DNA from 3 places in the Exiguobacterium sp. RIT341 genome. Region 2 is predicted to be linked to each of the others. Evidence: riboswitches for the same ligand, from Rfam matches in the RefSeq annotation. Region 2 holds a riboswitch; each other region holds the start of a gene.
The links. A riboswitch is a leader RNA that binds a small molecule or an ion and turns the genes downstream of it on or off. The one in region 2 is predicted to bind thiamine pyrophosphate.
Positions count from the first base shown of each region.

Region 1: another riboswitch for thiamine pyrophosphate. It lies ahead of thiD (bifunctional hydroxymethylpyrimidine kinase/phosphomethylpyrimidine kinase); the one in region 2 lies ahead of thiT (energy-coupled thiamine transporter ThiT).
Region 3: another riboswitch for thiamine pyrophosphate. It lies ahead of BW42_RS06200 (thiamine phosphate synthase); the one in region 2 lies ahead of thiT (energy-coupled thiamine transporter ThiT).

Region 1 is NZ_JFYW01000011.1:100,283-111,255, reverse strand. It holds gene murB (UDP-N-acetylmuramate dehydrogenase) at 1-448, shown strand, start outside; gene BW42_RS14180 (aminopeptidase) at 504-1,727, opposite strand; gene BW42_RS14175 (YkvA family protein) at 1,826-2,245, shown strand; gene BW42_RS14170 (formate/nitrite transporter family protein) at 2,281-3,117, opposite strand; gene BW42_RS14165 (hypothetical protein) at 3,301-3,903, opposite strand; gene BW42_RS14160 (YitT family protein) at 4,040-4,906, shown strand; gene BW42_RS14155 (hypothetical protein) at 5,108-5,746, shown strand; gene BW42_RS14150 (metalloregulator ArsR/SmtB family transcription factor) at 5,791-6,159, opposite strand; gene BW42_RS14145 (hypothetical protein) at 6,218-6,559, opposite strand; gene thiE (thiamine phosphate synthase) at 6,673-7,311, opposite strand; gene thiM (hydroxyethylthiazole kinase) at 7,301-8,068, opposite strand; gene thiD (bifunctional hydroxymethylpyrimidine kinase/phosphomethylpyrimidine kinase) at 8,049-8,852, opposite strand; TPP riboswitch at 8,968-9,078, opposite strand; gene BW42_RS14125 (murein hydrolase activator EnvC) at 9,143-10,420, opposite strand; gene BW42_RS14120 (murein hydrolase activator EnvC) at 10,623-10,973, opposite strand, start outside.
Region 2 is NZ_JFYW01000001.1:446,437-457,409, reverse strand. It holds gene BW42_RS02255 (DAK2 domain-containing protein) at 1-1,644, opposite strand, end outside; gene BW42_RS02250 (Asp23/Gls24 family envelope stress response protein) at 1,670-2,032, opposite strand; gene rpmB (50S ribosomal protein L28) at 2,316-2,504, shown strand; gene BW42_RS02240 (amino acid permease) at 2,645-4,048, shown strand; gene BW42_RS02235 (thiamine diphosphokinase) at 4,104-4,706, opposite strand; gene thiT (energy-coupled thiamine transporter ThiT) at 4,708-5,268, opposite strand; TPP riboswitch at 5,329-5,438, opposite strand; gene rpe (ribulose-phosphate 3-epimerase) at 5,461-6,117, opposite strand; gene rsgA (ribosome small subunit-dependent GTPase A) at 6,120-7,025, opposite strand; gene pknB (Stk1 family PASTA domain-containing Ser/Thr kinase) at 7,051-8,985, opposite strand; gene BW42_RS02210 (Stp1/IreP family PP2C-type Ser/Thr phosphatase) at 8,988-9,722, opposite strand; gene rsmB (16S rRNA (cytosine(967)-C(5))-methyltransferase RsmB) at 9,741-10,973, opposite strand, start outside.
Region 3 is NZ_JFYW01000001.1:1,167,552-1,178,524, forward strand. It holds gene BW42_RS06155 (AAA family ATPase) at 1-2,384, opposite strand, end outside; gene BW42_RS06160 (exonuclease SbcCD subunit D) at 2,366-3,487, opposite strand; gene BW42_RS06165 (hypothetical protein) at 3,698-3,937, opposite strand; gene BW42_RS06170 (hypothetical protein) at 4,169-4,540, shown strand; gene BW42_RS06175 (hypothetical protein) at 4,672-5,028, opposite strand; gene BW42_RS06180 (ThiF family adenylyltransferase) at 5,151-6,158, opposite strand; gene BW42_RS06185 (thiazole synthase) at 6,155-6,919, opposite strand; gene thiS (sulfur carrier protein ThiS) at 6,922-7,122, opposite strand; gene BW42_RS06195 (FAD-dependent oxidoreductase) at 7,119-8,063, opposite strand; gene BW42_RS06200 (thiamine phosphate synthase) at 8,060-8,650, opposite strand; TPP riboswitch at 8,737-8,839, opposite strand; gene nagZ (beta-N-acetylhexosaminidase) at 8,896-10,116, opposite strand; gene BW42_RS06210 (OsmC family protein) at 10,113-10,538, opposite strand; gene BW42_RS06215 (MFS transporter) at 10,729-10,973, shown strand, end outside.

The sequences.
Region 1 (10,973 bases), on a different contig from region 2:
TTTGACACGACAAGGGGATCTGTTGAACATTTCGCATGATGAACTCGAACTGGGATACCGGACGAGTTGTTTCTCAAAGAAAGAATACATCATTCTCGAAGGACGATTTGCTTTGACGGAGGGTGATCCAGCATTGATCAAGGAAGTCATGGATGATCTAACGCATAAACGAGAAACAAAGCAGCCTCTCGAATATCCTTCTTGTGGTAGTGTCTTCAAACGTCCAGAAGGCTATTTTGCGGGTAAATTGATTCAAGATAGTGAACTCCAAGGAACACGCATCGGTGGTGCTGAAGTATCAAAGAAACACGCCGGTTTTATCGTCAACGTCGAAAACGCATCAGCATCTGACTACATTGCACTCATTCGCCATGTACAAGAAACCGTCCAAGAAAAATTCGGTATTTTACTTGAGACAGAAGTAAAAATCATTGGGGAAGAAGTATGATAATAATCTAATCAGAAAAGGTGAGCCCAGTATTCGGACTCACCTTTTTATTCGTTTAGATCGACCAGTTTCCGTCACGCATGACTGATTCACGCGTCCCGTCTGCAAGTTCTCCCTCAATTGATAGATCCGCGGATCCAATCATGAAGTCGACATGCGTCATCGAGTCGTTCGCACCTTGTGCTTCTAGTTCTTCCGCTGAAAGACTGGGACCATTTTCAAGACACGTCGAGTACGCACGACCAATCGCTAAGTGGCACGAAGCATTCTCATCAAACAACGTATTGTAGAATAAAATACCTGAATCAGAAATCGGAGAACGATGTGGTACGAGCGCGACTTCTCCGAGATACCGGGCACCTTCATCGAGTGAAATTAAATCATCCAATGCTTCTTGCCCCTGTTTCGCTTCCGCTTTGACGATTTTTCCGTCCTCGAACCAAAGAGTAAATTCATCAATCAAGTTACCACTGTAGCTGAGTGGTTTCGTACTCGAGACATGACCGTTAACACCTGTCTTCTTCGGTAATGTGAACACTTCTTCAGTCGGCAGATTCGCGATAAAATCAACACCATCTGCATTCGGACCACCGCCACCTAACCAAACGTGACGTTCTGGTAATTCAATTGATAACTCTGTTCCTGGCGCTGTATAATGCAATGTTTTGTATTTCTTCTCTGTCAGGAATTTCGCTTTTGAACGCAGATTATGATCATGATCCGCCCATGCAGCAACCGGATCCGCTTGATCAGCACGTGTTGCCTTCAAAATAGCTGCCCACAGTTCCTCAATCGGTTCCTCTGCATCAGGGAATACTTTCTTCGCCCAGCTTTCAGAAGGTGCTGCTACGACACACCAGCTGACATTGTCACTCATGACGAACTTTCGCCAATTGGCGAGAGCAATACCAGCTGCTTTATTCGCACGCGCGATTCGACTTGAATCAACACCATTTAATAAATCTGGATCTTCGCTGACGACCGATAAGAATGCTGTTTTTTCTTCTGCAAGCTGATCGTAACGTGCTTTTAACCAATCCGGGAATGTATCAAACGAGTCTTCTGGTGCATCAAAATAACGGATTTTCGTCATCTCATCATCTGACCATTGTACATATACTTGCGTAGCACCTACTTCATATGCTACACGTGTGATTTCGCGAACAAGTGGTAAGTTCTCGATTCCCGCTCGCACCTCAAGTTGTTGTCCTGGCTGTAGATTGATCCCGGTACGCACTGCTAAAGACGCGTACTGTTGTAATTCTGCTTGTGTCGGCATTATGTAATCCCCTTTCTTGTATCTTTATTTTCACGAAATAGTTGCAATTTTGCAAGAAATAAGGCGAAACTAGAAAGAGAAGAGAAGGAGGCATCATCATGGAATTCACACCCGGAGATTTTAAATCAGCTTATACGTATTTTCACCGACAGGCACTCGATCTCGTCGGTGATGAAAAAGCACAACAAGAATTGTTGATTCGAGCAGAAATCGGACTCGCACATCTGACACAAGATATCGCGTCTACGGAAAGTTCTGATATCGAACGCGAGGCAGAACTCGTCCTTTATTTCCAATTAAAACAACTACTCGAAATGCTTCGTGCCCTCTATCAGAAAAAATTCGAGATGCATGCGGAGCAAGAACAATTATTGCTAACGGCAGTTCTGTACTTTACGTCTCCTGTTGACGCCTTACCGGACGATAACGTCCTCGGACTCTTTGATGACGCACAAATCGTCGAGACGATTTACGAAGAACTCGCCGCAGATGTTGATCGCTTTCAACATATGGAATGAATGAAAAAGCAGCTGTCGCGACAGCTGCTTTTTCATTATGCATTTTGTTTAGAAGCGATATGAACCGGTGCCGTAGATTGACGTGATTCATCTATTTCTAGTTTTTCTTTATTCAACCACGTATAAATCATTCCCATGAAGACTGCTCCACCGATGATATTCCCAGCTAAAGCCGGTAAAAGATTGTGCATGGCTCCTGCAAACGTAATCGTATCCGGATGTGGCACGATTAATGCGATAGAGAACAATGCCATATTTGCGATGACATGATCAAATCCTGATGCGAAGAAGACTGCGACAAGTACCATCATCATCATGATTTGCGCTAACTCATTCTTCATGTTCTTCGGAATGAAAATTGCTAAACAGACCATCCAGTTACAGAAGATTGCCCGAGTAAAGATTTCCCACGTCGAATGATGAATTTTTGTTTCCGATACAGCAAACAACCAATTGTTCATTCCAAGTTCCTGTAAGATACCTGTTTGAGAGAAGAGTAGTGCGAATGCTAATCCTCCAAGACCATTTCCGATCAGACAAATCAACCAGACTTTCATCGTATCCATCTTCGTTGTATAGCCGCGCATCGTTGCCGTCGTGAAATACATCGTATTCCCTGTAAACAGTTCTGCACCGCCATAAACGATCAAGACGAGTGCCACTCCGAACGTCAATCCACCGACAAGTGTCGCGACAGGTGATTCTGCCATATACAGCCCATTAATTGCTTTTAAGGTAAAAATGATTGCAAATCCAATGAATATCCCCGCTAACATGGCACGAACTAAGTATTCGAGAGGACGCAGTTGTAGCATACGTGTCGACTTGATTGCTTTATTCCGTAATCCTTCTAATGCTTCTACCTCGTTCATTGTAGAAACCTCTCTTTCTTTTGTTCAACACTTCACAATGTTTATTCATTTATTATGATACTTCCATCTTAAGAGATGTTCAAGTCTTGAATCGACCTGTTTTATCGTTTTCATAAAAGAACGAGATGTAAACGATATCATTGTGTCGAGATTGTGAAAAATGCCTTTTCTTGCTTTATACAATTAATTAGTTTGAATCGAAAATCCTGATGCGAAACGCTCGAAAAAGGTTTGTCGTCTGGAGGCATCAAGCACATATCCATCGATGACGACACGATTAAAACGTCCAGACGATGACGTAGCGCGTTCGATGTCAGATGGTGTATAGATGTCGAACGCGCTACGATCTATCTTAAAATCAGCTTTCGAATAGGGATCGGTATAGTGAATTTCAAGATTGGTCAAGTCAGGAATCGTCGAAAATAAAACGAGCGTATGATGCATAAGTACTTTTGATAAGCGAGCGTTCAAGAAATCCTGATTCATTTGTAATGTACCAGTATCGGTCCCGATCCAAGCACGCCGTTCTTTGCCTGTGACGTCATAAGCGAGCCGTAACGACTCTCCTTCGACATCTACCTGTTTTAATTCTGATGAAAACGGGAGTTGTTCAGCTAATTGGCGAACAGCTACCGTATTCATCATGGAAGCACCGACTTGTCTCGCTACGAGATCACCATCATGCCAAATAGATCGTTGGTTTTCTTCGTCTGGTTGTTGAAAAAGACGAATCCCCACCAATACGCCTAAACAAATACAGCCTATAATCAAGAATGTTTTCTTCATTTTCATCACCTTCCTAAAAAAACTTACCCTTTTTCATCTTTTTTCATAAGAAGGGTTGAAATTTTATGCATATGGGCGTACTCTTGCAGGCAGATACTCACAGAAGGAGGAGCATGAGGTCACTCATCATAATGCCATGACTACAACACACCCACAGAAAAAGAGAGTTGAAAAAATCAGTTTTTTAATCATAGGTACGTTGCTGTATTCCCTGTACATCAGCTTACTACTATCTCCAAATGATATCGGATCAGGTGGTATCATGGGGATCACGCTTGTCATTCAAGAGCTTTTCCACACTCCAATCGGATTAACCCAATTGCTCTTAAACATTCCCCTTTTCCTTTTAGGTTTCCGTTTCTTACGAAAGCGATTCATGTTCTTATCTGGCATCATTGTCGTTGCCTCTTCTTTTTTAATCGACTGGATTCCGACTCAGATCGTTCCCGAGTCGTTGAATGATCCGCTTGTTGCCTCCATCTTTGCCGGTCTAGTCTCTGGTCTTGCAATGGCATTGATTTTCTTTGGTGGCGCATCGACTGGTGGACTCGATATTCTTGGAAAGTTTTTCTTTGCTCGTTTTCATAATTGGCCACTTCCTCGCATATTTCTGATGCAAGATCTTGTCATCTATATCTTGGTATGGTGGGTCTTCGATTTGAAACACGTTATGTATGCTCTTATCATGAGCTTCGTTCGCGCCAAAGCTCTTCAAACGGTTTACAGTTTTTATTCCGCTTCTAAGCAATGTATCATTATTTGCGAAAAGGCGGATGAAATAAATGAAGTCATCACAAAAGAACTTGGTCGTGGTGTGACGATCCTTGATGCACGGGGAGGATACTCCAACCGAACGAAGAAAATGGTCTATGTCGTCGTTCAAAATAATGAAATCGTCCGTTTGCAAGAAATCGTTTCTTCTGTCGAACCTAACGCGTTCGTTACGTTCTCAGAAATCCATACTGTTTTTGGGAATTATAAGGAACATTCGTATTCGTTTTAAACTCAAGCGCAGCCTAGCTGTGCTTTTTCTATTTCGTTTACTTTAAAACAGCTTCTCGTATTGCACCAGCTTTCCTGCTTTTTTATTAGGAATACTGATTTTTTTACTTTCTTCTCCCTATTCAAAAAATGGACAGGCTTCACTTTTTTTGCGATAGTAGTTAAGCTTATGACATGTCTATTTATTTAAAGGAATGATTGCATGCACTCACTTTGGCGTCAGCGTATTCTGCTGATCCTTTTGATCAGTTTATTCGCTTCTATCCCAATCATTTACGCACTATCCGGTTATCGGACGATTGCAACGATAACAGAGCAAATGAAGGATCATGACATACCGTTAATCAATCAAGTGGACCAGTTGGTTGAACATAACCGAGATCGTGCCAATGCGGTGCGTGGTCTTTTATTGTATGAAGATAGTCGTTATCTCGAACAGTATTACTTTTCTACTTCTAAAATTCATGATTTACGAAACAGTCTAAATCAATCGTCGACCACGCCAGGAGCAATCAAGGATTTACTACGTCGCAATAATGTCTGGGAGTCCGAGATTGAACGAGTATTCGTCGTCTATGAGCGTCAGAGTCCAACGGCAGCAAAGCGCCTTGCCAAACAAACGACGCAAACGACACAAACGATTCTCGAGGACTTATCTCGTGTGAAAGATGATTTGTATAAGACACTTCAAGCAAAATTACAACAATCAGATACTTTAGTCGCTACATATAAATGGATGTGTCTCAGTCTCTCTATTCTGTCCTTTTTATTAATTAGTGCGACGATCTTTTTTTCCCACCGGTTCGCACCTAACAAGTCAGACGAATCGTCCTTAGAGTAAACGAAAAGCGCAGCCAAAGCTGCGCTTTTCGTTTACTCTAAAAATTATTCAGATACTGCTTTTCCCTCTTGTACATGCTCCATCGCCATATGAACAAGCGACGACACATGATGGTCATCTAAAGAATAATACACGACTTTTCCATCTTTACGAAACTTGACGAGCCCTTGTTTCAACAGGGAGCGAAGATGATGAGATGCTGTCGCAATCGAGCAGTCGACAGAAGCAGAGACGTCACAAACGCACAATTCCTCTTCGATCGTCAACGCATAAACGATTCGTAGTCGTGTCGCATCTGAAAGGATCTTAAATAATTTTCCGATTTCAAGCGTCGGAATCGTATCAACGACTTGTCCAATCTCAGACGCACGCTGTTCATCAATAGCAATCGTTTCACAACGGGGAATGTCCATGTCCGTCACCTCGTTTCTATTTCTATATTGCACCATGAGAAACAGGACATTTGCAAGTTCAGCGCATCCGCCTACGAATGAGCCAAAATACAAACCATCCCCCTACGTAATCACCGATATCCCAAACGATTCGATTTTGATCGACCGCACGTACACCGATATCGATGATCTTCGTACTCTCCAATCGATTCCTATAACGCTTACGTAATCGAGAAGGAATCGGGAGACGAAGCAGTATTCGATAATAGATGTCTAAGTGGGTGTGTCCCCAAATTTCTGTAGCGATCGAACTTGTCTTGATATACAACGGACGTTTGTAGCGTCTTTCATACTTTTCCTTCAGCAAGAGAGCCATTTCATAAGATACACGATTAGGACGCGGAAATAAAATTTTCCCCAAATGGTAGATCCCCCGATTATCCACGCGAATGATTTGTGGTTCCAATCGATACCGGATCCAATAGCCCCGAAAACGGATCGTCTGCCATTTCAATACAATCACCTCTGAACGGATTATACCCTGTTCTGAAGAGATTGATGCCATTCCCATACAGCATCTGTCATATGTTGTGCAGCACGTCGTCGATCTTCTTTAGCAAAAATTTCCGAGATGACCGCATATCCTTCTAATGGGATAGGAAGAGAAGCAACATTCGTTGCCGTAATTCCACCAATGCCGATTAAAGGTAAGCGCACGGCTTCGCGAATCGCTTGAAGCATCGTGTGTGACATCGAGTCGGCGTCTGCTTTCGATGACGTCGCAAATAGAGAACCTACACCTAAATAAGATGCTCCATCTCGTTCTGCTTCAATCGCTTGCGCGACGGTTGCTACCGATACGCCGATCACAGTGTTCGGTAAGAGACGTCGCGCTGCGGTTAGAGGAATATCTTCTTGTCCGATATGCAAACCAGCTCCGACAAGTAACGCAATATCAATTCGGTCATTGATAATCAAAGGAACATCATGACGATCCGTCAATCTCTTTAACCGGACTGCCTGTTCGAAGAATTCCTTTCCCTGCGCTGTTTTTTCCCGTAATTGTATAATCGTTGCACCACCTAAAATCGCTTCTTCAACGACCGTTTCGATTGCGACTCCCGGATGATATCGACGATCTGTCACCGCATAAATGGAATAATCAATTGACATGTTCTACCACCTCCATCAAATCTTGCTCCGTCATCAGACTGATTGCATTGAACAACTCTCGTTTGAAATTACCTAGACCTTTTTCTGATGCTGCCTGTTCTCCTGCTTTTCCCATGATAAATGTTCCGTGGACTGCTGCCTCAAACGCAGAATATCCTGCACCAAGAAAACTCGCAATCAAAGAAGCTGTCATACACCCCGTACCTGTGACGTCTCCGAGACGCGGCGTACCTACTTGTAGTTCCACTTCGCGCATGCCGTCCGTGATGTAGTCGATTGGACCTGTGACGACAATGACGGACTTTTGTTTACGAGCGAATGCACGAATGATTTCTCGATCCATGATCTCATCACTAGCAGCATCGACTCCTTTTGTTCGTCCATTCTCCCCAAGCAATGTCTTGATTTCTGAAGCATTTCCTTTAACGACCGTACATCCGAGTCTACTCAATTCTTTTGAAAAGGACGTACGCAATGATGTAGCTCCCGCTCCAACTGGATCAAGGATGATCGGAACGTTCAAGCGTCTCGCTTCGCTTGCGGCGAGTCGTTGAGCTGCTTGCATGTCTGCATCAATTGTTCCAATGTTCAAGACAAGAGCTTGCGCAAGTCGAACCATCTCTTCCACTTCGCGAATATCCTCCGCCATGACTGGAGATGCGCCAACGGCGAGTGTGACATTGGCGCAATCATTGATCGTGACTGTGTTCGTCAAATGATGAATGAGTGGTTTGTGTTTAAGAATGGTCGTAAACATGTGTATCCCTCCAAAGTGAATGAAAATGATGTGTCGGTCCAATCCCTTGTCCGAGAGCAAATCCATGACGAATCGCCTCTGTAACATACTTCTTGGCCTGACGTACACTGTCCGGTAAAGCTTCTCCAAGTGCCATCCGTGCCGCAATCGCTGCAGATAAGGTACAGCCTGTTCCATGAGTATGTTGATTATCTAACCGATCTGATGTGAAACGGTATTCCTCTTGCCCGTCCCATAATAAATCCGTGGCAGCTCCCGGTAGATGTCCACCTTTTAGCAAGACGGCTCCAGTCTTCATAGCCAACTGATGCATCGCCAGTCGAATCTCCTCTAGATTAGTAACTGACTGCCCTGTTAAGCGCTCTGCTTCCGGTAAATTTGGTGTGACGAGTGTCGCAAGTGGCAGTAACTCCGCGATTAGTGCTTCCTCTGCCTCCGTCCGCAATAGGGCATGCCCGCCTTTTGCGACCATGACAGGGTCTAGTATGATCGGAACTGTCTGTTTGCGAAGATGTGTTGCAATGACGTGAATCGTTTGTGCATTCGAGACCATACCGATTTTGATAGCATCCACACGAATATCTGAAAAGATTGAAGCTAATTGGGCATCAACGATTTCCGATGATAACTCTTCTACTGCTTGAACGCCCAGTGTATTTTGAGCCGTTACCGCCGTCAAAACACTCATCCCATAAACGCCCAATGCCGAAAATGTCTTTAAATCTGCCTGAATTCCAGCTCCACCACCGGAGTCAGATCCCGCAATCGTCAATACATGTTTCATATTTTTCTCACCTTTCCATCGAGCAATGTAAGGGAGTTGTTACCGACAAAAAAAGCGTCGACCGCTGTAAAAAAGCAGTCGACGCTATACGAAATCGTTATCCAACCATTTCGGTATCCGTTCGGCTCAACTTTCCTACGCTGGTATTATCCAGTTCAGGTAATAGGGTCGAAAACAGATTGGTTTTCCTCTCAGCCGGATTCCTCCAGCTCCCCTAGTTGCTCAAGTATTCATTTCGCCTTAACTGTAGCATAGCGGCAAGAAAAAAACGAGCCGAAGCTCGTTTTGAATTATAGGTATGCTAATGGATTAACTGCATTCAGAGGAGAAGAGGCACTGTACTGATAGCCTCCGACATGTAGTTCGAAATGCAAGTGTGGTCCTGTTGAATTCCCAGTACTACCAAGTGTTCCAACTTGCTGACCTTGAGAAACTGTTTGTCCTGCATGAACAGATAATGAACTCATATGAGCGTAGACTGTCGTATAGACTTTTCCGTCAAGGAAGTGAGAAATCATGACGTGATTTCCATAAGGCCCACCACCTGAAGCTGTAATGACCGTTCCAGCTGCTGCTGCGACGATTGGTGAGCCGACCGAACCACTGAAATCGACACCATTATGGAACGTATAGCCGTTCGCACCGCTTGCTGGTCCAAACCCTTGTGATACGCCACCAGAAGATGGACGAACGAATTTCCCACCGCTCGAAACAACGGGTGGGGCAACTGAAGTAGGTGATTCTGAACTCTTACCTGCTTGTTTTGCTGCTTGAGCATTCGCTTTAGCGGCTTTTTCAGCTGCTGCTTTCTCGGCTGCTGCTCTTTCAGCCGCTGCTTTAGCTGCTGCCTTCGCTGCCGCAATCGCACGTTCTTGAGCTTCAAGTGTGGCTTGTAGTTCTTTCGCGTCTAGAAGTTCTGTCGTAAACTTCGTCTTACCTTTTCGTAATTTTTTAAGCGTAGCACTGCGTTCTTTCATTTGAACTTTCAACGCTTTTTTTTGTTCGATTAATGTTTTCTTCTCTTCAACCTGCTCCGCCTTTTTTTCAACGAGCGCTTGTTTTGCTTCCGCTAGCTTTTGTTGGGTTGCGATGTAATCCGAAATCATTTTATCATCTTGCTCCGCGATTTTTTTCCCTGCCATGACACGACTAAATAAATCACCTAAATCCTTCGATCCAAAAATGACTTCTTCCCATTTGATTGAGTTTCCATCGTTTTCTTGGAAGACACGTAGACGATCACCGAGTAGTTCTTCTTGTTTTTTCAACATCTCTTCGTAGCGAACGATGTCTGCTTTTAATTCATCGATTCGCAAATTCAATTTCTCGATTTGTTTATTTTTTTCGGAAATCTGAAAAATCTTTTCGTTGATCGCTGCATCGATTCGATTGATTTGACGTTGTTCTTTCGAAATTTTCGACTCTTGTTTTTTAATTGCTTTTTCTAATTTACGTTGTTCTGCGGCATTTTCAGCCTTTTTTTCTTTGATCGTTGCTGCTGCAATTGGTTGTGTTCCTGTTATAAGTAATGCTCCTAAAACAATGGTAGAAATTAGTTTTTTTAGCATATATCGTTTTCCTCACTTATGTTTTTCATATTTTATTATAGTATTCAAGTTTCTCTCATATCTGAAATAGATTATAGCACCCTAATCGTTTCAAAAAAATTTCATTTACATTTCAAATGAAAACGTTTTTTTGTAATATAATCATTTATTTTTTGAAAATCGCAAAAAAAGAACCGCTGCATAAGCAACGATTCTTTACTGTTTAAAACATCGTCATTGGGTTCACTGAGCTAGCTGGACCAGTTGCACTATAGCTGTATCCACCGACGTGGATTTCAAAGTGTAAGTGTGGACCAGTTGAATTCCCAGTACTTCCACGTAAACCGATTTGTTCACCTTGACTGACGCGTTGACCTGCGTGAGCATTGAGTGCGCTCATATGAGCATACAATGTTGTGTACGTTTTACCGTTTAATTGGTGAGCAATCATGATGTGGTTTCCGTAAGGACCACCACCTGATGCTGTAATGACTGTTCCTGTTGCAGCTGCAACGATTGGAGTTCCAACCGGACCACCAAAGTCGATCCCGTTATGGAACGTATAACCGTTTTC
Region 2 (10,973 bases):
TGGTTGTTTGCCGTCGTGGACTTCCACTTCAGCATCCGGATTAACCGATTCGATGTACGCGACGAGGTCGTCGACTTCTTCTGTCGAAACGCCTTCACCGTAAAGAACTGTGATGATTTCGTCGTCCTCTGTGACGAGTGTATCGACCAGTTTCTTGACAGCACCAAGACTCGAAGTGTCCGTAGCAACGATTTGTTTTTCAGCAATCGCCATGTGATCGTCTTTCTTGATTTCAACACCATCAATATTCGTATCACGAACGGCATATGTGACTTGACCCGACTTCACAGCTGCGATCGCATCCTCCATGTGTGCTTCGTTCTCTTCAACAGTCGCTTCCGGATTATAGACGATCGTCGCCGCCAAACCTTGTGGGACTGTCTTTGATTTCACGACAGTTACGCCACAATTCGCAACAGAAGCTGCTTGTTCAGCGGCCATGATGATGTTCGAGTTGTTCGGATAAACATAGACATGTTCAGCGTGTGCATCCTCGATCGCCTTGACGATGTCTTCCGTTGACGGGTTCATCGTTTGTCCGCCTTCGATGACGACACTGACACCGAGTGATTTAAAGAGTTCACTGATACCTTCACCCATTGCGACTGTCACGAGGGCTGCTTTCACTTTTGTCTTCGGTGCAGCGACTGGAGTGACTTGGTTCGCGCCCTCTTCTTCGAGGATCGTCGAGTGTTGTTGACGCATATTTTCAATCTTAACAGCAACGAGCTCACCGAAACGTTGTCCTTTTGTGATGACTTCTCCTGGCGTTTCAACGTGGACGTGAACTTTAAGGAGCTCTTCGTCCGCGACGACGAGCAACGAATCACCGAATTCCGCTAATTCGTTCCGGAATGCTTCTTCACTGAACGGCGCATTTGCTAACTTGTCATCTTGGAAGCGAACCATGATTTCCGTACAGTAGCCGTAATGGATCTCTTCTGTCGACATGAAGCTTTGAGCCGATTTATGATGCTCTGCTTCGACGAGTGCTTCCATGACTGGCGCATGTGGCTTATCAAGTTCTTTTCCTTCGAGTGTCGCGAGGAATCCTTCATAGATACAGACGAGACCTTGACCACCTGAATCAACGACACCAACTTCTTTTAATACAGGAAGAAGGTCAGGAGTTCCGTCAAGCGATACTTTCGATGCTTCGACGAGTTGACGCATCAACTCTAAGAAATCCGTCGTCGTTTCAGATTGTGCGATAGCAGCGACAGCTGTCTCACGGGCAACTGTCAAGATCGTTCCTTCGACCGGTTTCATGACTGCTTTGTATGCTGTATCGACACCTTTTTGTAACGCATCAGCGAACTCTTTCGTATCAATCGTTGCTTTTCCTTCGATTGATTTCGAGAATCCACGGAACAATTGACTTAAGATGACGCCAGAGTTTCCGCGCGCCCCCATCAATAATCCACGTGCGAAGACGTTTGCGACTTCCGATACAGAATCCGAAGTGGACTTACCTGCTTCTTTTGCACCTGAAGTCATCGTCAAATTCATGTTCGTTCCCGTATCACCATCTGGCACAGGGAAGACGTTCAATGAATCGACGAAATCTGCGTTTTGATAGAGATTCGCCGCGCCATTTTGAATCATCTTGACTAACTGCGCTCCTGTTAAACGATCTACACTCACTAAAGTTTCCTCCTCTATTCCCGCCTTAGACATTCGTCAAGCGGACTCCTTGGACAAAGATGTTCACAGATGTCACGTCAAGACCTAGTGCCTGACTGAGCGTGTATTTCACGCGACTCTGTACGTTGTTCGCCACCTCTGAGATTTTCGTTCCATAGCTTACGATGATATGCATATCGATATGGACCTGCTCTGAAGCCTGTCGAACGATGACACCGCGTGCAAAGTTCTCACGTTTTAAGAGTTCAGCAAGACCATCCTTGATTTGAGACTGGGATGCCATACCAACGACACCAAAACATTCCATTGCTGCGCCGCCCGCAAGTTGCGCGACGACATCATTATCTACATCAATCTTTCCATAGGTCGTTTTCATCTCGATCGCCACCTGAGTAGCCCCCTTTGAATATTGTATTCTTCTCATAATTCTACTATAAGGACCTACTATTGAAAAGTCGCCGTACTGACTATACAATGAATAAGTGAAAAATAGTAGCGGTCAAATGAACTTTTACCATCATCCTCATCCATTATTTTAAATTTCGAGGTTGTCTGTCAAGTTTTTTTCTTGTCAGCTACTTTTTTTATGTTGCAACCGCCCTGACACCATGCTAAGATAGCAAAGTGTCTATTAGGACGAACGCAAAACAACATAAAAGGAGGCGGAACGCATGGCACGTAAATGCTACGTTACTGGGAAATCGCCAAAGTCGGGTAACAACCGTTCACACGCATTGAACAAAACAAAACGTACTTGGGGAGTCAACGTACAAAAAGTACGTATCCTCGTCGACGGTAAGCCGAAAAAGGTTTGGGTTTCAGCTCGAGCTCTTAAATCAGGTAAAGTCGAACGCGTATAAGGCGCAACCACCGGATGGGAATCTTCCCTTCCGGTTTTTTTATGCCCTCATTTATTTTTCTCATAAACTAATTGTCGCTTTTATTGAAAACGCTTACAATAGGAACGTACTTTATTTTGTCAGAATTGGGGGAAGTCATCATGCAACTCAAACGAGAGATGACGAGTCGACACCTGTTCATGATTTCACTCGGCGGAATCATCGGAACAGGCTTATTTTTAGGGTCAGGGTTAACGATTTCACAAGCAGGACCTCTCGGGGCGGTCCTCAGTTACATCGTGGGTGGGACCATCATGTATCTGACGATGTTATGTCTAGGAGAATTAGCGGTCTATCTGCCGGTCTCGGGGTCATTTCAGACCTATACGACCCGCTTCATCGGACCAGGAATCGGCTTTGCCGTCGGTTGGATTTATTGGCTCGGCTGGGCCGTGACGGTGGCACTCGAAATCACAGCTGCCGGCAGTTTGATGGATCGCTGGTTTCCGAATGTACCCGTTGTCGTCTGGTGTACCATCTTTACGGTCTTGTTGTTCGGTCTGAACGCCGTCTCCGCCAAAGCATTCGGTGAAGCCGAATTCTGGTTCTCGAGTTTGAAGGTCCTCGCGATCCTGTTCTTCATCATTCTAGGTGGCGCTGCCTGGTTCGGCTGGTTACCGATGGAAGCAGATCGCCCAACATCGTTATTTGCGAACTTTACGGCAAGCGGTTGGTTTCCGAACGGGATTCTCGGTGTCTTGACGACGATGATTGCCGTCAACTTCGCCTTCCAAGGAACGGAATTGATCGGTGTTGCGGCTGGGGAGTCCGACACGCCCGAAAAATCGATTCCAAAAGCGATCCGCAATACAGTCTGGCGGACGTTCATCTTCTTCGTCTTATCGATTACGATCGTTGGTGCATTAATTCCGTATGAAACAGCTGGCGGAATCAGCAGTCCGTTCATCATGGTCTTTGATGCGATCGGTATTCCGTACGCTGCTGATTTGATGAACATCGTCGTCTTGACGGCACTATTGTCCGTCGGAAACTCCGGATTATATGCGGCGACTCGGATGTTATGGGCAATGGCGCAAGAAGGGATGATTTCAAAGAAATTATCTTACGTCAATGCACGTGGTGTGCCGATGCGGGCGTTGCTCTTTACGATGATGTTCGCGATGTTATCGCTTCTGACCGCATTTTTCGCAGAAGATACCGTCTTCATTTGGCTCTTGTCCTTAGCCGGACTCGGGGCTCAAGTCGGCTGGATTTCAATCTCTGCTTCGCAGCTTGCATTTCGTCGTCAGTTCGTCCGAAACGGACACGATGTATCCGAACTGAAATTTAAGACACCACTCTATCCGGTGTTACCACTGATTTCGTTGACACTTAACGTCGTCGTCCTCGTCAGTCTTGCGTTTCAAGCGGATCAACGAATCGCTCTATACATCGGTGTTCCTTTCTTCCTTGTCATGTGGGGAAGTTATCATCTCTTCGTCAAAGGAAAACATCTATCCGCTCAAAGCGACATCCGTGTCGCCCCTTCTCAACTCGAAGAATAATTTCATCTAAAAAGAGGCCGCGGAGTCATCCACGGCCTCTTTTTGTATGATTGTTCTATTCCTTAAGCGTCCGCATCATCAATAGTTCTCCTTGATGGAGCTCTACCTTCGCTTCTGACGTACTCCATTCATTACTGACGGTCAAGGAACCTCCGACCGGTACTGGATGTGTATCAAGTGGATATTTGACTCCGGATAAGCTTAAAGTCGATGGTACGAGTGGAATGAACGAAAGATAATGATAGCTTTCGGCTTCGACTGCATACGTTCCCTCAGCCAAGTATCGTACCTCTTCTCGTTTCGTCACGAGTCGTGCCTCTGGGTATCGCTTCAATAGATATACATTTTGGACGGTCATGTCGAGCCGCCCACCTGTCGCCCCGATAATGAAGGTATCCTCAAACTGTTTCTTCTCTGAAACTGTACGAAGTGCCAGTTCGAGATCCGTTTCATCTTTCTCGGCCGGATGAACGATTGCCCCTTCAGGTACATAACCAAGCGAATCAAAATCACCAATCGTCAGGTCGCATGTCAGCCCAAACAATTCAATCGTCTGAACACCACCGTCGACACCGACGATAAAGTCACCTGGCTGACAAAACGTCCGTAAATCCGGCACTTCTTCTTGAGGACCGGCGCACACGAGAATCGTCCGCATCTCAGACGCCTCGTGCTGAATAACGTAGTAAACGTGGCGCAGTTGTAAAGAGGAGACCCGCGACGACACCGCATAAAACATAAGATGGTACCATGTATGTCGCGTTATAAACTAATGAATATGGCACGACTGGACCTTCTGCATATTTCGCGAAGAACACGATTCCGCTGATGACATGACAGATATAACGGAGTCCTGCGCCTAATAACGTCGCCAGGAGAACGAACGCCATCAAGCTTTTCTTTTGTCCATTGCGTGCGGCTAGTCTGACTTGACGCGCGAACAGACCACTTAATCCGACGACACCATACGCAATCGTATAGTCAAGCATCGGTTGAACGATCGTCAAGACTTGTGGAGCGAACATCAATTGAATCGTACCGACAAGCGCTCCCGTGACGACCCCTCCGACGACCCCGTGGCGAAATGCCATGACGAAGATCGGTAACATCGCTAAGCTGATCGAGCCACCTTGTGGCATTTTGAATGGAATCAGTAAATCAAAGACGACTCCGAGACTGGCGAAGATGGCAATTTCCATCATCATTTGTAACCGTTTCATGCTATTTTCCTCCTTCATTGTACGAGAGGACGCAAAAAGGCAGTACGACGAACGCCGTACTGCCTGCGTGCGCCACATCCCTACGTCCGTTTGAACGGAACAGGTTCGAAGGGTTAAAGTCTAAAAGACTCCTCTCAGCCGCTTTTCAAGCGACACCCCTTGCGGTCATCATATTTCGTTTTCTCGTTCTTATTATACGGCAGCCCCTTGACGAATGCTAGTGATCGCTTCCGCATAATCTGGTGCATTGTAGATTGCTGATCCCGCGACAAGAACGTTCGCACCGTTTTCGATACAAAGTTTTGCTGTTGCCGGGTTGACGCCACCATCAATCTCGATTTCAAATGTCAGATCACGATCTGCTTTCATTTGTGCAAGTGATGCGAGTTTTGGCATGACACTCTCGATGAAGGCTTGTCCACCAAAGCCCGGATTGACCGTCATCAATAAGACCATATCGACATCCTCAAGGACGTGTTCAATCGTTGATAATGGCGTGTGAGGATTCAAGACGACCCCTGCTTTTGCACCAGCTAGCTTGATTTGTTGTAAAACACGATGGACGTGGTTCGTCGCTTCGACGTGGAACGTCACGATATCTGCCCCTGCCTTAATGAAATCTTCAACGAAACGTTCTGGCTGGTCAATCATTAAATGGACATCAAGGACCATATCCGTCTTTTGACGTAAACTGCTGAGCACAGGTAGTCCAAACGAGATATTCGGTACGAACTGACCATCCATGACATCGAAATGGATATAGTCCGCGCCTGCTGCCTCGACTGCTTTGACATCACGCTCAAGATTCGCAAAATCTGCTGATAAGATAGATGGTGCAATTTTAATCATCTTCAATACCTCCGGGCTCGATTCTTGATTTCGTCTATAAACATACCATAGTTCTCATAACGAGAGGACATGATTTCTTGTGCTTCGACGGCTTCCTTGACGGCACATCCGGGTTCATTCAAGTGCAAACATCCTCGATACTTACATTCGTCCTGTACAGCCACGAATTCAGGAAAACTCCACCGTACATCCTCGATTTCCATATCATACGGAAAATCAAGGTTCGAGAAACCTGGTGTATCAGCAATCAAGCCTTCGGCAAGTGGCATCAACGTGACGTGACGTGTCGTATGCCGTCCACGTCCGAGTGATTTCGAAATCGCACTCGTCTCTAAGTCGAGTGTTGGTTCAAGTGCGTTCAAGAGCGAACTTTTCCCAACACCGGATTGTCCGGCAAGAACGCTCGTTTTCCCGGCCAGTAACGGACGGACTTGTTCAACACCTGTCAATGTCTCACTTGATGTCTCGATGACCGTATAACCAATCTTCCGGTAAGCGGCAATTGCCTCTCTAACTGCAGGACCTTTGACATCATCAAGCAAGTCCATCTTCGTTAACAGGATGACGGGTTGGATTTCCTTCGCTTCGATCAAGACGAGGAAACGATCGAGCAAGTGCGCTGAAAAATCAGGTTCTGCAGCCGAGACGACAAGCAACGCTTGATCGATATTCGCGACAGGCGGGCGTACTAAAAAGTTGTCCCGCTCCTTCACTTCGAGAATATACCCGGTCTCACTTTCGATATGAAGAACGACTTCGTCTCCAACGACTGGACTGATGCCGCGTTTTCGGAAATTCCCTCTTGCCCGTGAACGGACCTCTCCTTCTGGTGTCATGACATCATAAAAGCCACCCTGCAGGCGTATGATCGTTCCTTCTCGATTCTCTTCGATGCGTTGTTCCGTCATCCTATGCACTCCTTTTTCATCACATTCACTGTGCGTCTTTTGCTTGATTGTACGTGATGGTTTTTGAACGATACACCGTATCGTCTTTATAAATCGTAATCTTGCCTTCTTCTCCCGGATCAATCGTCACCGGCACGTCGAATGTCTCATCTTGGTCAATTGATTCCTCGATGACGGTCCGCTTCCCTTTCGCATCTTCCGTCTCAATCCGGATGACTTGTTTCGGTGGTTCCTCGTCCTCGTTCTCGCTGACCGCGTCATAGACGACCTTTTCAGGGAACGTCGCTGTCAACGTTTTTTCTTCCTCACCTTTTGAGATGAAGACCGTCACGGAGTCGTTCGGTTCGACTTGAGTCCCTGCTTGTGGGAATTGACGGATAACTTGATCGAGTTTCACGTCGCTAGAAAATTCTTGCTCGAACGTTCCATCGAGCCCTTTTTCGTCCAGGTAGGCTTTTGCTTCGTCACTCGATAAGTTCGTCAAATCCTTCAACTCGAAAGAAGATGTTCCTTCCGAGACGGTGATCGTAATCGTTTGTTCTTTCGCGATGACCTCCGTACCAGCCGAGATCGATTGCCGGATCACATTACCTCGCTCGATTTCATCCGACTTTTCACGTTCGACCTCGACTTTAGCAAATCCAGCTTCTTTTAACGTCGCAATTGCTTCTTTTTCAACATCATCCGTTACATCTGGCACTTCGACCGGAGCACTGCCGGTTGAGACGACCAAATTGACTGTTGAGCCCTTTTTCACCTGCGCGTTTTCACGCGGTGTCTGACTGATCACGTCTCCTTCATCGACCGTATCACTGTTTCGTTCTGTCGTCTCGACAACAAATCCAAGTTTCTCAAGCTTCGTTTCCGCTTCATCTCCATCCGTTTTGACGACGGACGGTACCGTAACGGTAGGATCCGGCCACATCGCAAACGTCGTAGCCGCTCCACCGAGTAATACAAGTAATAATAGGATGACCCACCAGCGTTTTTTCTTTTTCTTTTCTGACGGTTTCGGTTGAACGGTCGTGACGACAGGTGTGTCCGGTTCCGCTTTTGATTCTTCTGGCACTTGTACAGGTGATAAGACCATCGTCTTTTCCATCTCATCCTCTTCTGCACCTCGGATGCCTTCACTTGCTCGTTCGTCAGACAACGCCGTCACCATATCTGCCTTAAAGGCTGCGACGGACTGCTGACGGTCATGCGGTGCTTTTGCGAGCGCCTGCATGATACAGTTCTCAAGCGCTTGTGGCACTTTCGGATTCAAGACGGATGGACGACGCGGTGTATCTTGCAGATGCTTCAAAGCGATCGCAACCGGTGAATCACCTTCAAACGGGACTTGTCCTGTCACAAGTTCGTATAAGACAGCACCAAGCGAATAGATATCCGACTTCTCATCGGCAAATTTACCTTTAGCTTGTTCTGGCGAGAAGTAATGGACAGACCCAAGGACCGACATCGTATGCGTCAGAGTCGCATTCGACATCGCCACAGCGATTCCGAAATCCGTTACTTTGACGGTACCATCCTCTCGAATCAACATGTTTTGCGGTTTGATATCGCGATGGATGATTCGGTGTGCATGGGCATGATCGATCGCATCACAAATTTGAGCGATGATATCGACGGCCTGCGGCACAGGTAATGCTTGATTTTCACAAAATGTCTTTAATGTCATACCATCGATATACTCCATGACGATGTAATAGATGGCATCTTCTTCGCCTACATCATAGACGGCAACGATGTTTGGATGATTCAAGCTGGTAGCAGCATGCGCTTCACGTTCGAATCGACGAATGAACTGTTCGTCATGCGAAAATTCAGTCCGTAAAATCTTAATGGCAACATGACGCTTTAAAATCTCATCATAGGCTTGATAGACATTCGCCATCCCGCCACTTCCAACTAGCCGTTCTATGCGGTAGCGGTCATTTAATCGATTTCCGTATCGCATATTCAGACCCTCTTTCTTTCTTTGAACCGGATGGCGGCAATCGTAATATTATCCGCGCCTCCTCGAGCATTCGCTTCTTTCACCAATTGTCCGACGATCTCATCAAGCGGATCATCCCGTAAGATGATTTGTTCAATGACACCATCTGGCACTTCATCGGTCAACCCGTCGCTACACACAAGGACGAGGTCATAGTCTGGAGCATCTCTTACTTGAATGTCGACTTCGACCGTTTCGTTCGAGCCGACCGATCGTGTGATGACATTTTTACGTGGATGATTTTCGACTTCCTCGTCCGAAAGCTCTCCCATTTGTCGTAACATGTTGACGTAAGAATGATCATCCGTCAATTGTTTTAACGCCGTACCTTCAAGAGCATAGACCCTACTGTCTCCAACATGACCGATGACGAGCAAATCCTCGACCCAGCACACACAGGCAATGGTCGTTCCGACGATCGCAAGTTGTTCTTCTTTTGAAAACTGAAGAATCCGGGCATTCGCTTCGGCTACACGTTGTTCTATCCATTCGGACAATTCCATCGGGCGATTTGGCATGAGGGAAAAGGATGCTTCAAATACCTCGCGAACGATCGCACTTGCGATATCGCCAGCAGCGTGACCTCCCATACCATCCGCAACGACAGCAAGACCACGTTCAGCGTTCCCGATGAGTAATACCGTATCCTCATTTTTAGTCCTGACTTTCCCAGTGGTCGAAAGGTGAGCTAACTCCATGACAGTCCTCCGTTCGTATCAATCTTCTCGTTTCTTAAACGCGGCAATGTAGAAGCCATCCGTTCCGACTGTCGTCGGTAACAACTTGAGTTCTGCTCGATTCCCAATCAGATGTCGCACGGATTCTGGCATGCGTTCCGCGAAAGATGCATCAAAGTCAAAACCCTGATCGAGAATGAACGCTGTCTGCTCCTCGTTTTCGGTCGGATCAATCGTACAAGTCGAATAGACGAAGATTCCACCTTTTTTAACGAGTGGTAAGACAGATGTCAAGATGTCTCGTTGAATTTTTGGGAGTTGCTCGAGTTGTTCTGGACGTTTCGTCCATTTGATATCCGGTTTTCTCCGAATGACACCAAGTCCTGAACAAGGTGCATCGACAAGAATCCGGTCAAAGGATTCGCTTTCGAAGCGTTCCCCTGCTTTACGGGCATCTAACGCTTCTGCTCGAACAGTCGTAAGACCTAATCGTGTCGCTTGCTGTTCAATCAATTTAATCTTATGTGGATGAAGATCAAGTGCCTGTAGTGTACCCGTCGTCAAACCTTCAGCAATATGCATCGCTTTCCCACCAGGTGCGGCACAGCTGTCGAGTACATGATCGGATGCTTCTGCACCAAGCGCACGGGCGACGAGCATTGAGCTCTCATCCTGAAGAGAAAGATACCCACGGTCAATCAGATCAGTTTTTTGGACGCTTCCTCGTTCGATTTCGAGACCGTCCGGCGCGACCGTAGATGGTTTTGCCGTCACACCTTGATCGAGTAGAAGCTCGATTGCTTCCTCCCGCGTCGTTTTCGTGCGATTGATGCGGACCGTGACCGGTGCCGGTGTGTTATTTAATTGACAGATCTGAAGCGTTTCTTCCGGACCAAACAGTTCGATCCAACGTTCGACGAGCCACTGCGGGTGACTCGTTTCAATGCTGATTCGTTTTGCAGCAGGCTCAATTTCAGCGAAATGAGGCATTCCCGCCCGTAATACATTCCGTAGCACTCCGTTGACAACTTTCGAGACATGGACTTTCCCACGTTTTTTAGCAATTTCAACGGCTTCATGAATGACGGCATGATCCGGTACACGATCGAGATAAAACAACTGATAGACACTCATTCTTAACAATGGGCGCATGAATGGATCAAGTTTTTTCTGTTTCGCTAAATATGGTTCTAAAATATAATCAAGCGTCAATTCACGACTGAGCGTCCCGTAAACGAGTTCCGTGAACAAGCCGACATCTGACGCCGAGAT
Region 3 (10,973 bases), 720 kb from region 2:
TCGAGCCCGACACGTCGATCGGTCCGCTCCGTCAGTTCGAGCGACGCCGTCTTCAAGTCCATCCGCAACAGTTCAAGATCCGGACGCACTTGACCTTCCGTCTTCAAGCGAGCTTGTTCCTGTTTCAGCTTCAATTCCTGCCGCGCTAGACGATCTTGTTCCAAACATTCTTGGAGGTGACGGAGTTCGTCACGAGACCGTCTCGCATCGCGGAAGGCTTCAATCGTCGGAAACGCTTCTTCTGCCAAGACTGCGTGTAATTCCTTTTCGCGTTTCGTTAATCGGTCGCTTTGTTCAGCAGATGCCTCAGTCAATTGACGGAATCGACCTTGGTGTTCCGCGAAGTCACGATCGAGCTGTTCCTTCTCGTGTAGCTGTTGCTGTTTGTCTTGCTTAAACTGCTCGATACGTGTTTCTGCCTGTTGTTGTTCCTCACGGAGTGCTGGTAGCGATTTCGTGGACTCTCCTGATTGACTTAGGCGACCAGACAAGTGTGCCATTTCCGATTCGATGACGGTCCGGTCTTTGATCATTGCATCGATTTTCAGTTGTAGCTGATCCATGGATTGCTCGAGTTGTTGCAGGCGAGTCTCAAGACGCGCTTTTTCCGTCTGTGCTGACGCTAATCGGGCTTCCGTCTGTTCGACTTCCCGAAGCTGTGCTGAAACATCCGCATGAGATGACTTGTTTTCACTCGTCTTTTGAATCTCGATCGTCAGTTGTTGCAGACGCTCTGCAACCGTCCGGTAAGAGGCTTGTAACTCTTGATGCGCTTGTTGTGCTTCTAAGAACCGTTGTTGTGCTACATCGACCGATAGTTCCTGTGCGACGGCGATAGCATGTTGCGGATGCGATGTACTGCCACAGACAGGACAAGCCAGCCCGTCCGTCAATCCCTTCGCAAGTTCAGCAGCCAGTTGTTCCCGTTCACTTTTACGAGCTACTTCATACGCACGCGCTGCCGCCTCTTTTTGATTCCGGACGCTTGTACCGCGGACGATCAACTGCTGTCGCTCTGCTTCCAATTTGTCATACTCTGCGAACTTCGTCGCCAACTGTTGCAGGGTGAAGCGTCGTTCTTGCGCCTGTAAGCGTTCTGCTCCGACGTTCTGCAATGGTCGTAGCTGTTCCTGAACGGTCTTTCGCTCCGTCCGCGTTTGTTCAAGTTGTTTCCGGAACGGTTCCGGATCAAGTTGCTTTAAGCGTTCTGTCAGTTGTTGCTGTTGTTGCCGTAAAAGGGTCTCCGCTTCCAACCGTTCGCATTCTTCTTGAATTTTCTCAAGTCGACGACTCAGTTGTTCAATCTGCGGTTCTTCCGCCAGTAGTTGATTCACTTTGTCTTGAACGGTGCCCTGCCGCTCTGTCAAGCGCGTGACGTGCTGTTCGGTTTCCTGCTGTTGCCGTTTGATTCGTGTTAGCTGTTCTTGATCTTGTTGCCATTGATCAAAAAGTGGTGCGACGATTTGAGCACGTTCGGCAGCCGTTGCTTCTTCTTGCATCCGCTTAATGTCTGATGATCGTTCAAGCAACAACTGCTCCGTCCGTTGAAGTTGCTCTTGCTCTTGGAAAGCTGCTTCGAGTTGTTCGCCCTGTTGCAACCGTGTCGTTTTGTTCTCGACGATCGTACGTGTTTGTTGCTCCGCTTCATGAGCCGCTGTCAACCACTCATCCCGTTCCGTCGTCAACGCTTCCATTCGTAACCGGATGTCCGCTTCCGTTAATTCACTCCAGTTTGCTTGTAGGGGTAACTCCTCAAGCTTGGCCCATTGTTTCGTCTTCGTTTCCTTGATGCGTGCCGCAAGATCGAGCGCTTGTCGGTGCAAGCGTTGTTGGAACTCACCATAATGTTCCGTCTTGAACAGTTGTTTGAGAATCTGTAATTTATCTTTTGACTCTGCCATCAACAGTTCCCGGAACTTATTTTGCGGCAACAGGAGAATTTGTGAAAACTGTTTATGGTCGAGCTGGATCAATTCTTGAACGCGCTGCTTGATTTCCGGAATCTTGATGGCAAGTGGTTTCCACGCCACGCCGTCGAACCGAGCGAACTCTGCTTCATGCGAATAGCCGGTTTTATTGACCGGATGCGGTTGACTCGGTTGCCGGATGATGCGATACCGTTCCCCTTTGAGCGTAAACTCCAGTTCGACTTCCGTCTTTTGTTCAGGTACGGCAAAATGACTTCGCAACTCACTCATTTCCCGCTCACCACCGGACGTCTCACCATACAGGGCGAACGTCAATGCATCAAAAATCGTCGTTTTCCCAGCCCCTGTATTCCCGGAAATGACGAACATCGTCCGTCCAGCAAGTGCCGTGAAATCAATCGTCTCTTCACCAGCAAACGGACCAAAGGCGCGTAATGTCAGTCGTTCTGGGCGCATGTCGCTTCCTCCTTCAAGACGGCTCGCATCGCTTCCGTCGGCTTCTTCTCACGAACTGCTTCATAAAATTCACTGAACAGATCCGCAACAGAAGCATCCTTGACCTGCTCACGCGATGCTTTGACCGCCCGCGTACTCTCGCGGACGAATCCGATTCGCTCGAGGTGCAGGATGTTCGGATAGATTTTTTTCAGCTTGCCCATCGGATCCATCAAGGCTTCGCCGTCCGTCAGGTTGATTTTTAAATAATCATCCGTGACTTGCGTCGCAACGAACGCAGGATCCGTCAATTCATCGAGACTACCAGTCAGTTCTCGCAAATCACGTTTTGGTGCAAGCGGTTCGAATCGACGATCGAACGTACCAGTATCGTTCAACGTCAACACATCGACGCCTTTGACGTGATGTGCTTCTGAAAACGAATATTTCAAGAGCGATCCGCTGTATCGGACCGTCTCGGATTGAATTGCAAGCGGGTTGTGCAAATGACCGAGTGCTGTATAGGTAAACGGTGCAAACTGGCTCGCACTAACTTGCCCTGCCGTTCCGACGGATAATTGCCGCTCCGAATCTGTCTCGAGTCCACCGATGACAAAGGCATGACCGACGAGAACACTCGGTCCGTCTGGGACACATCCGGCAAGGATCGTCCGCATTGCGTCATCATGCGTCTTAATCGTTTCATCATTGTGCACATACCGGACGGTCGCAGGATCAGCGAACGGCACCGGGTAAAATGATACTCCCTTGATCGCGACCGGCTTGATGACCGGCGTCAATTTTCCAACAAGGTGTAGACCCGCCCGTTGAAGTAACGTCGTTCCGAAACTTAACCGTTCGGCTGAATCATGATTTCCGCTGATCGCAATGACCGGTATGTCCCGGTCAAGAATCAGAGCAGCGAGCGTCTCATCGAGTAGTTCAACGGCTTCTGTCGGCGGGACGGCACGGTCGTATAAGTCACCCGCAATGACGATTGCATCCGGTTGTTCGCGATCGACGAGTGTCAAAAACTCGCTCAGGACCGCCCGTTGGTTCCCGAGCATCGACTCGCCATGAACGATTTTACCGAGATGCCAATCGGCAGTATGTATCCATTTCATCTTCATCACACTCACTTTTTAAATATAGTAGCTTAAGTGTAGCATGCGAGCGTTCGTTCTGCGACGAACATCCGTTTGGAACACTAAAAGCAGAAGTTATTGTGTTGCATAATGAATCAGCCGTACATGCTGAAGAAACAAACAAAGTGTAGTTCTTCTCGATTAAGAGAAAAACTACACTTTATGTTCAATAAATAATAGATAAAATGCTTACGCTTTATCTACAGTATGTTTTAGTTTTATTTTCCCATCTGAAACAATCAAAGCAATTCCAATGATACATTCCAAAATAATGATCCACCAAATAATACTCGGAATCATATCTATCGCATCACCTTCGACACTATTATATACTTCTAGCTTTCTAAGAAAATAAAACTCAGCTAAGTATATAGATAGCCATAGTTTAGTTAAAGCTACCAATACAAAACAGAACCCCATCTTACGCAATTCAAACCCTCCAATTACTAATTCACTTATAATTGTTTTACTTTAACACTATATCTCTATTTATAACCATAATAAGAAGTAAATTAAAAATATGTACTCGATCATCCAGTTTTTTATAAATCAATAATATGTCTATTATAGAAAATTTTATTGTTTTTTGAGACCAGCATACTTTAAAGAACTGTTAAAATACAATACATACATCTCATTAGATAACTTGGGGGGAAAAGCATGAAGAAACTTATACTGTTGACGGTATTATGTACTACTTTGTCAGCCTGTGGCATCAACGAGTCTAAACTCAGTTTTAGTGAGTTAAAGACAATACCTAACGATTTACAAACGAAACTTGATCCTGATTCTACTTTGCAATTGATCAACACGAAGGACGATACTTCTTATGTTGTGTATCACACAAAAAAATCAGTTGCTACTGATCTCGAAGCACAAGAAGATACGGTGAAGATAAAATTAGATGAATCTAACGATACTAGTAAGAATGCGCAACAACACGTCTATCAATTAACATTAGATCCTGAACATGAAATCATCGATGTTTACGTAAACGGTAAATCTACCGCGTTTGATAACGTAACTAACTGATAAATCTAGAAATATCAAAATAGAAACAATATACATACGAAAATCCCTTCTTTTCTTTGTGAAATGAAGAGGTTGCAAAAAAAAGCAGGAGGCAAATGCCTCCTGCTTTTTGCGCTTTCACAACGAGCGTATTACTTCGTCCGTTGCTTTCTAAAACGTTGGACGGAACGAATCACAGAAACTGATCCGCCGATGATCGCACCGACACCAACGACGATGCCTGTCTTAAATTTTTTGCCCGTTGGTTCGGATGTATGCGTTGCTTGATTGTGTTCAAAAAGTTGTTGGAGGGGCGACGACGTCTCGACTTCGAGAATCTTCGATGCATCCTGATGCACATCTTCTCTACGTTCGACACTACAAGGTGACAGATAGAATGGGTTCAAGTTCGTCCGGTACCGGTCCGGATTCCAGTTGGCTTGCTGGACAACCGCCTGTGTTTCTTCCGTCTGTGCTTGATCCTTCATCGGATCGAATTCTTGTTTCATCTGAATCACTCCTCTTCACGTTCAAAACCTGTAGACCGATTTATGTCTGAAGTCTTATTTACCTGTTTTTTAAACATTTAAAACATATATTTTTAAAATTAGTTTTACTGTTTTATGAACGTTTATCCGAAATAGGCGTGATACAGTCGTTTTGCTTTAACAGGATCCGCTTCACCATGAATCAAGACACGACCATCTCGAAAGGCGACCATTCGATGCTCATCCGTCGTAAACGCCAGCAAGTATGGGTTATGGGCGGAAATCGACGCAACCGGCTGGAGGCGTTGTTTTAATTGTTCGAGATCTCGCTGTCCGTCTCCACGGATTTGAACGGCATCGCGACCGCACAGTGCCGTGAAACGCACCGTTTGATTCGATAAATAAGGATAAGACGGCTCGATGCCGCACGAGGGACACTCTGTTTGCTTCAGTGACTGGACGTTGATTTGTTGGAATGTATTCGACCACACGTCAAAGGCAAGCAGACGTGTCCGCAGCGCGTCCGTCTTCCCGCTCAACCACTTCAACGCTTCCGTCACTTGTAGAGAGGCGACCATCTGAACAGCTGGACCGATGATTCCCGCCGTATCACACGTCTCCTGATCACGTGGTAATTGATCGAGCAGACAATGCAGACATGGCGTCTCTCCCGGGCGAACAGTGAAAGTAATCCCGTAACTGCCGATGCAGCCGCCGTAAATCCACGGAATCGAGCGCAACAATGCCATATCGTTCATCAGTAAACGAATATCGAAATGATCCGTCGCATCGATGATGAGATCGATATCATCGAGAAGCCACGTCAGCGCTGCTCGGTCGACATCTAATACATGTGCTTCGATCGTCACCGTCGAATTAATTGCTTCAAGCCGCTCTTTTGCAGCAATCGCCTTCGGTACGCTGTGCCGTGCATCATCCTCCGTATAGAGTTGTTGCCGTTGTAGATTACTCCACTCGACATAATCGCGGTCGACGATTCGGACGACGCCGACACCAGCGCGAACGAGTTGTTCTGCCGATGCTGTTCCGAGTGCCCCCATCCCGATGATTAGTACCTTTGCTGTTGCGAAGCGTGCTTGTCCTGCTTCTCCGATCGGTTGAAATCGAGTTTGACGTGAATAACGTGTCATCGAATCAATCCACTCGTTGGACTACTCGCGACTGCATACTGTTTCTTCTCGATTCGTCCCGCTTCGTAGCCGAAGCGCCCTGCTTCGACGGCTAGTCGCATCGCGTGCGCCATCTTGACTGGATCCTGGGCATGGGCGACAGCGGAGTTCAATAAGACACCATCCGCTCCCAGTTCCATTGCATAGGCGACGTCAGTGGGTGAACCGATGCCAGCGTCGACGATGACAGGCACCGTCGTCTGCTCGATGATGAACTTTAGGTGGAGCGGATTGAGGATGCCTTGCCCGGAACCGATCGGTGACGCAGCCGGCATGATGGCATGACAGCCGAGTTCCTCGAGTCGTCGTGCAAGGACGACGTCGTCCGATGTATACGGTAAGACGACGAACCCTTCTTTAAGTAACTCTTCAGAAGCCCGTAACGTCTCGATTGGGTCAGGTAGTAATGTCTTATCGCACCCAATCACTTCGACCTTGACCATGTCGCACATACTGGATGCCCGCGCAAGTTTTGCTAGCCGAACCGCTTCTTCCGCTGTCTTCGCACCAGCCGTATTCGGTAGTAAATCATATTTTGTTAAATCAAGCGACTCCAAGAAATTCGGTTGTTGTTTGTCGAAGAGATCGAGCCGCCGGACGGCGAACGTCAAGATTTGTGAAGCGGACGCATCAATTGCCTCTTGCTGCACCGTAGCATCCGTATATTTCCCCGTTCCGAGTAATAACCGTGATTCGAATGTCTTTTCTCCAATTTTCAACATCTTTATCCTCCTCCTACGAAATGAACGATTTCGAATGTGTCATTGTTCCGAACGACCGTTTGATTGTAAGCTCCGCGGTCGATGATCTGTCGGTTCTGTTCGACGATGACGAGTTTTTCCCCTAAGCCAAGTTGCGTGAGCATATCCTCAATCGTCTCAATCTGTTCAATGGTGTGGTCGTTGCCGTTAATCGTAATATTCATCGGACTTCCTCCTTTAGGATCAACCGTAATGTGTTTGCCAAAACTTCCGCTGTCGCCGGTGCGAGTAATATGCCATGCCGATGATGCCCCGTCGCTATAAAGATCCGACGGGATGAATCGGCGACTCCGATATATGGCAAGCCGAACTCTGTTTGTGGTCGTACGCCTGACCAGACTTCTTCGATGATTGCATCACGGATCGGTGGATAGAGACGCTCTGCTGCTTGAAGCAGTGACGTGACTCCTGCGACACTAACACCGATCGTCTCGTCTTGCGGTAGTTCGGTCGCACCGATCAATATCCGTCCGTCCGCTTTCGGTACGAGGTAGACGGCGTCATCAAACAGGATCGAGCGTAACGGCTGACCCGCGAGACGGACTGCGAGACACTCCCCTTTGACCCCATATGTCGCTATCGAAATGCCAGCTGTATCGAGCAAGGCTTGGGACCCGCGTCCGGCTGCAACCGTCACCGTTCGTCCCGTCCACGTTCCCGTGTTCGACTCAACCCTAATGAAATCATTACTCTCCTCGATTCGCGTGACGTCCACCTGTTCTTCGATTGGTACCCCACGATTTCGTAAGACATGCATCAATGCAGTCGTTAGTCGTCGCGGATCGATTTGACCGACCGATGGAAATAAGTATTCTTGCCCATTTCGTTTCAATAAAAATGGTTGTTCCCGGTAGCCACAATCGATCCCGGTCTCGCGCGTGAGGCGTCGCGCAAGTAACGGATACAGACGGCGACTTCGCGCGGCAAGCGTATGCAATTCTTCTCTCAGCTCGATGTCCGTCGCAAGCATCCCGGCAGCCGCCCGACTCGTCCCTTGTCCGCATGTTCCGCGATCAAGGACAAGAACGGATTCGTTCTGACAAGCGAGACTGTAAGCAAGCGTCAAACCGATGACTCCACCACCGATGATGATGTGATCCGTCATACCCGTACCCCCTGATAACGCTGAATGGCAGCATGCGGGTCCGCTTGACCGAGAATACCGGATAAGACGGCGATTCCGCTTGCACCGGTCGCTGCGATCTCAGGAATGCGATCAGGAGTGATCCCGCCGATTGCGATGACTGGTTTCGTCGTGAAAGTAACGACTTGTTTGAGAGCGTCGATCCCTCGCGGTGGCACGTTTGGTTTCGACGCTGTCGGATAAATATGACCGTACAGCAGTCGGTCGGCTCCTTCTGCTTCTGCCGCAAGTGCTTCTGCCAGAGAGTGGACGGATTTCCCGATGATGAGATCCGGAAAGTGACGCCGAACATCGCGGACACATAAGGATCGTCGAGTCAACTGCACACCGATACCAGCGACATGAGCGACGTCGACCCGGTCATGAACGGTTAATTGATTAGGCGAATACCCTTGCGTAAGGAGCGCTTCAATCAAATCTAGCAATTCTGCTGCCGACAAATTCGGTTCTCGAAGATGAAGCTGATCCGTATATGGTTGAAGCGATTGAAAGGTTTCCACTCCATCACGTGGATTGATGGATCCCGTCGAAATCAGATGTAAACGCATCATATTCTTCCTTTCGATACGAAAAAAGGACCACTCCCGATGTTGAAGGGAGTGGTCCGAAAATGCGCTGAAGCGCTAAGGATATCTAAGGTTTCGAGCCACTTCCCTCCGCTAGTACGAACTAGATCAGGTTCAAAGGGTCCGGATACTTCCGTCTCAGTCTGCTGCGAGACTCCCCTAGTGTCTTTTCGTGTTTAATTGGCTTGCCCCATTAGTCTAGCATGAGTCGCTTTGCTTCGCTAGTCCTAGTTGAGCGCTTCCACTTGCTGAATAAGCTCCGATTTCGTCGGTCGCTGTTGCTTCTGGCTGTCGGCATAGGTCTGCTTCAGCTTTAAGATCCGCATCACTTTAGCATCGAGCATCTCTGACGACAACGTTTTTTCTTTAACCGCTTGCATCACTTCGGTGTGAACCTTCGGATAGGCACCTGCTTCCGAAAACATCGCCATATCAGCTCCATTGACAAGTGCCTGGCGTGCCGCTTCCGCGAGACCATATCGTTTCGTGATCGCCCCCATGACAAGGTCATCCGTGATAATGACGCCCTTGAATTCGAGTTGTTGACGCAAGAGGTCAGTCAAGATCGGCTTCGAGAGCGAAGATGGATTTTGGTCGTCATACGCGGGATAGAGAATATGGGCGACCATCACCATCTCGGCGCCCTCTTGAATCGCTTCTTGGAACGGTAACAGTTCCGTCCGCTTCAGTTCTTCCTTTGATGCTGTCACTTTCGGCAACCCGACATGGGAATCGACACTCGTATTGCCGTGACCGGGAAAATGTTTGACGACCGGAATCGTTCCCGTCTCTTGCATCCCGTGCATCAGAGCCGTACCGAGAGTCGCGACGGTCTTCGGATCAGCACTTAACGCACGGTCGCCGATGATTGGATTGTTCGGATTGCTATTGACGTCAAGGACCGGTGCGAAGTCCATGTTGAACCCATAAAACCGTGACAGGTGACCGAGCGTACGTCCGACGTCTTCCATTTTTGCAGCATCTGCACCTTGCGCCATCCGTTGACTCGTCGGGAGACGTAACCGTTGATCCGGTACCCGGCTGACCCGTCCGCCCTCTTCATCAACCCCGACGAAGGCATACGGTTTTTGGTTCGTTTCTTGAATGGCACGCGTGAACGTCAAGAGTTGATCTTCTGACGTAATATTCCCACCAAGCAGTAAGACCCCACCGATCGCATGCGTCTGCAACAATTTCCGGTCAGCTGCTGAAAGTTCCGTGCCGGCAACTCCGATATAGAGCAGTTGATCGATTTTTTCTGACGTCGACATCGCTTCAAGTTGTTGCTTTAATCGTGCTTGTTGTTGTGCTTCCTTTGTCGGCTCAGGCTTTGGTTTCTTCGCCTCCGTCGGTTGCTTCGTTGCTGGTTGTGATGGTTTCGTTGGTTCCGTCGTCTCCTGCGCACACCCTGCAAGCAACAGGCAACCGATCAGTAATACTTTCTTCACAAAGGATCCTCGCTCCGGACACCATTGATGGAATAATAGACGGAAATTTCAGCGTTCAAGGATTGCGAGACCGAACAATATTTATCTTTTGATAACGAGATGGCGCGACGGACTTTATCTTCCGGGAGATCACCTTCAAGCCGGTAATGAATCGAGATCGACGTAAAACGCCGCGGATGATCCTCTGCCCGTTCCCCTTCGATATCCATTTCGAAATGAGTGATCGTCAAGCGCATCTTCTCTAAAATCGAGACGATGTCGATTCCAGTACAGCCGGCAACGGCATGTAGCAGCAGTTCAGTCGGTCGTGGTGCTTGATTTTCGCCACCGTTCTCCGGTGCTGCATCCATCGCAAGATGATGCCCTGATTCCGTCTGTCCACTAAACCCCATCTGTTTGTTCCATGTCACTGTCGCTTGCATCGTTTCCACTCCTTTGTCAGTAGTCCTCTTCTGTAGTATACGCAAAAAACAGCAAGCCTGGAAATTCACACGCTATTTCGAATAATGGTTCTTTTCCCGAATTCTCGCTTTGCGATACCCGACGAAATCGTTTCATGCTATCCTGTTACTCATAGTTTCGCGCGCAAGCGCCAGAATTGAGGAATCATCCATGTCACCTACTACTCGTTTAAGTCGACGCGATTGGCTGTTGATCGCCACGTTGTCGCTCCTGACGTTCGTTCTCGGAACAAGCGAATTCGTCATCGTCGGGATCCTCGCTGAAATCTCCTCAGCCCTTGATATCACGATCGCAACAGCCGGTACGCTCGTCTCGGCATTTGCCATCTCCTTTGCGATTGGTACACCGATTGTCATGTCGCTGACCGGTCACTTGGAACGGCGTCGCCTGATTCT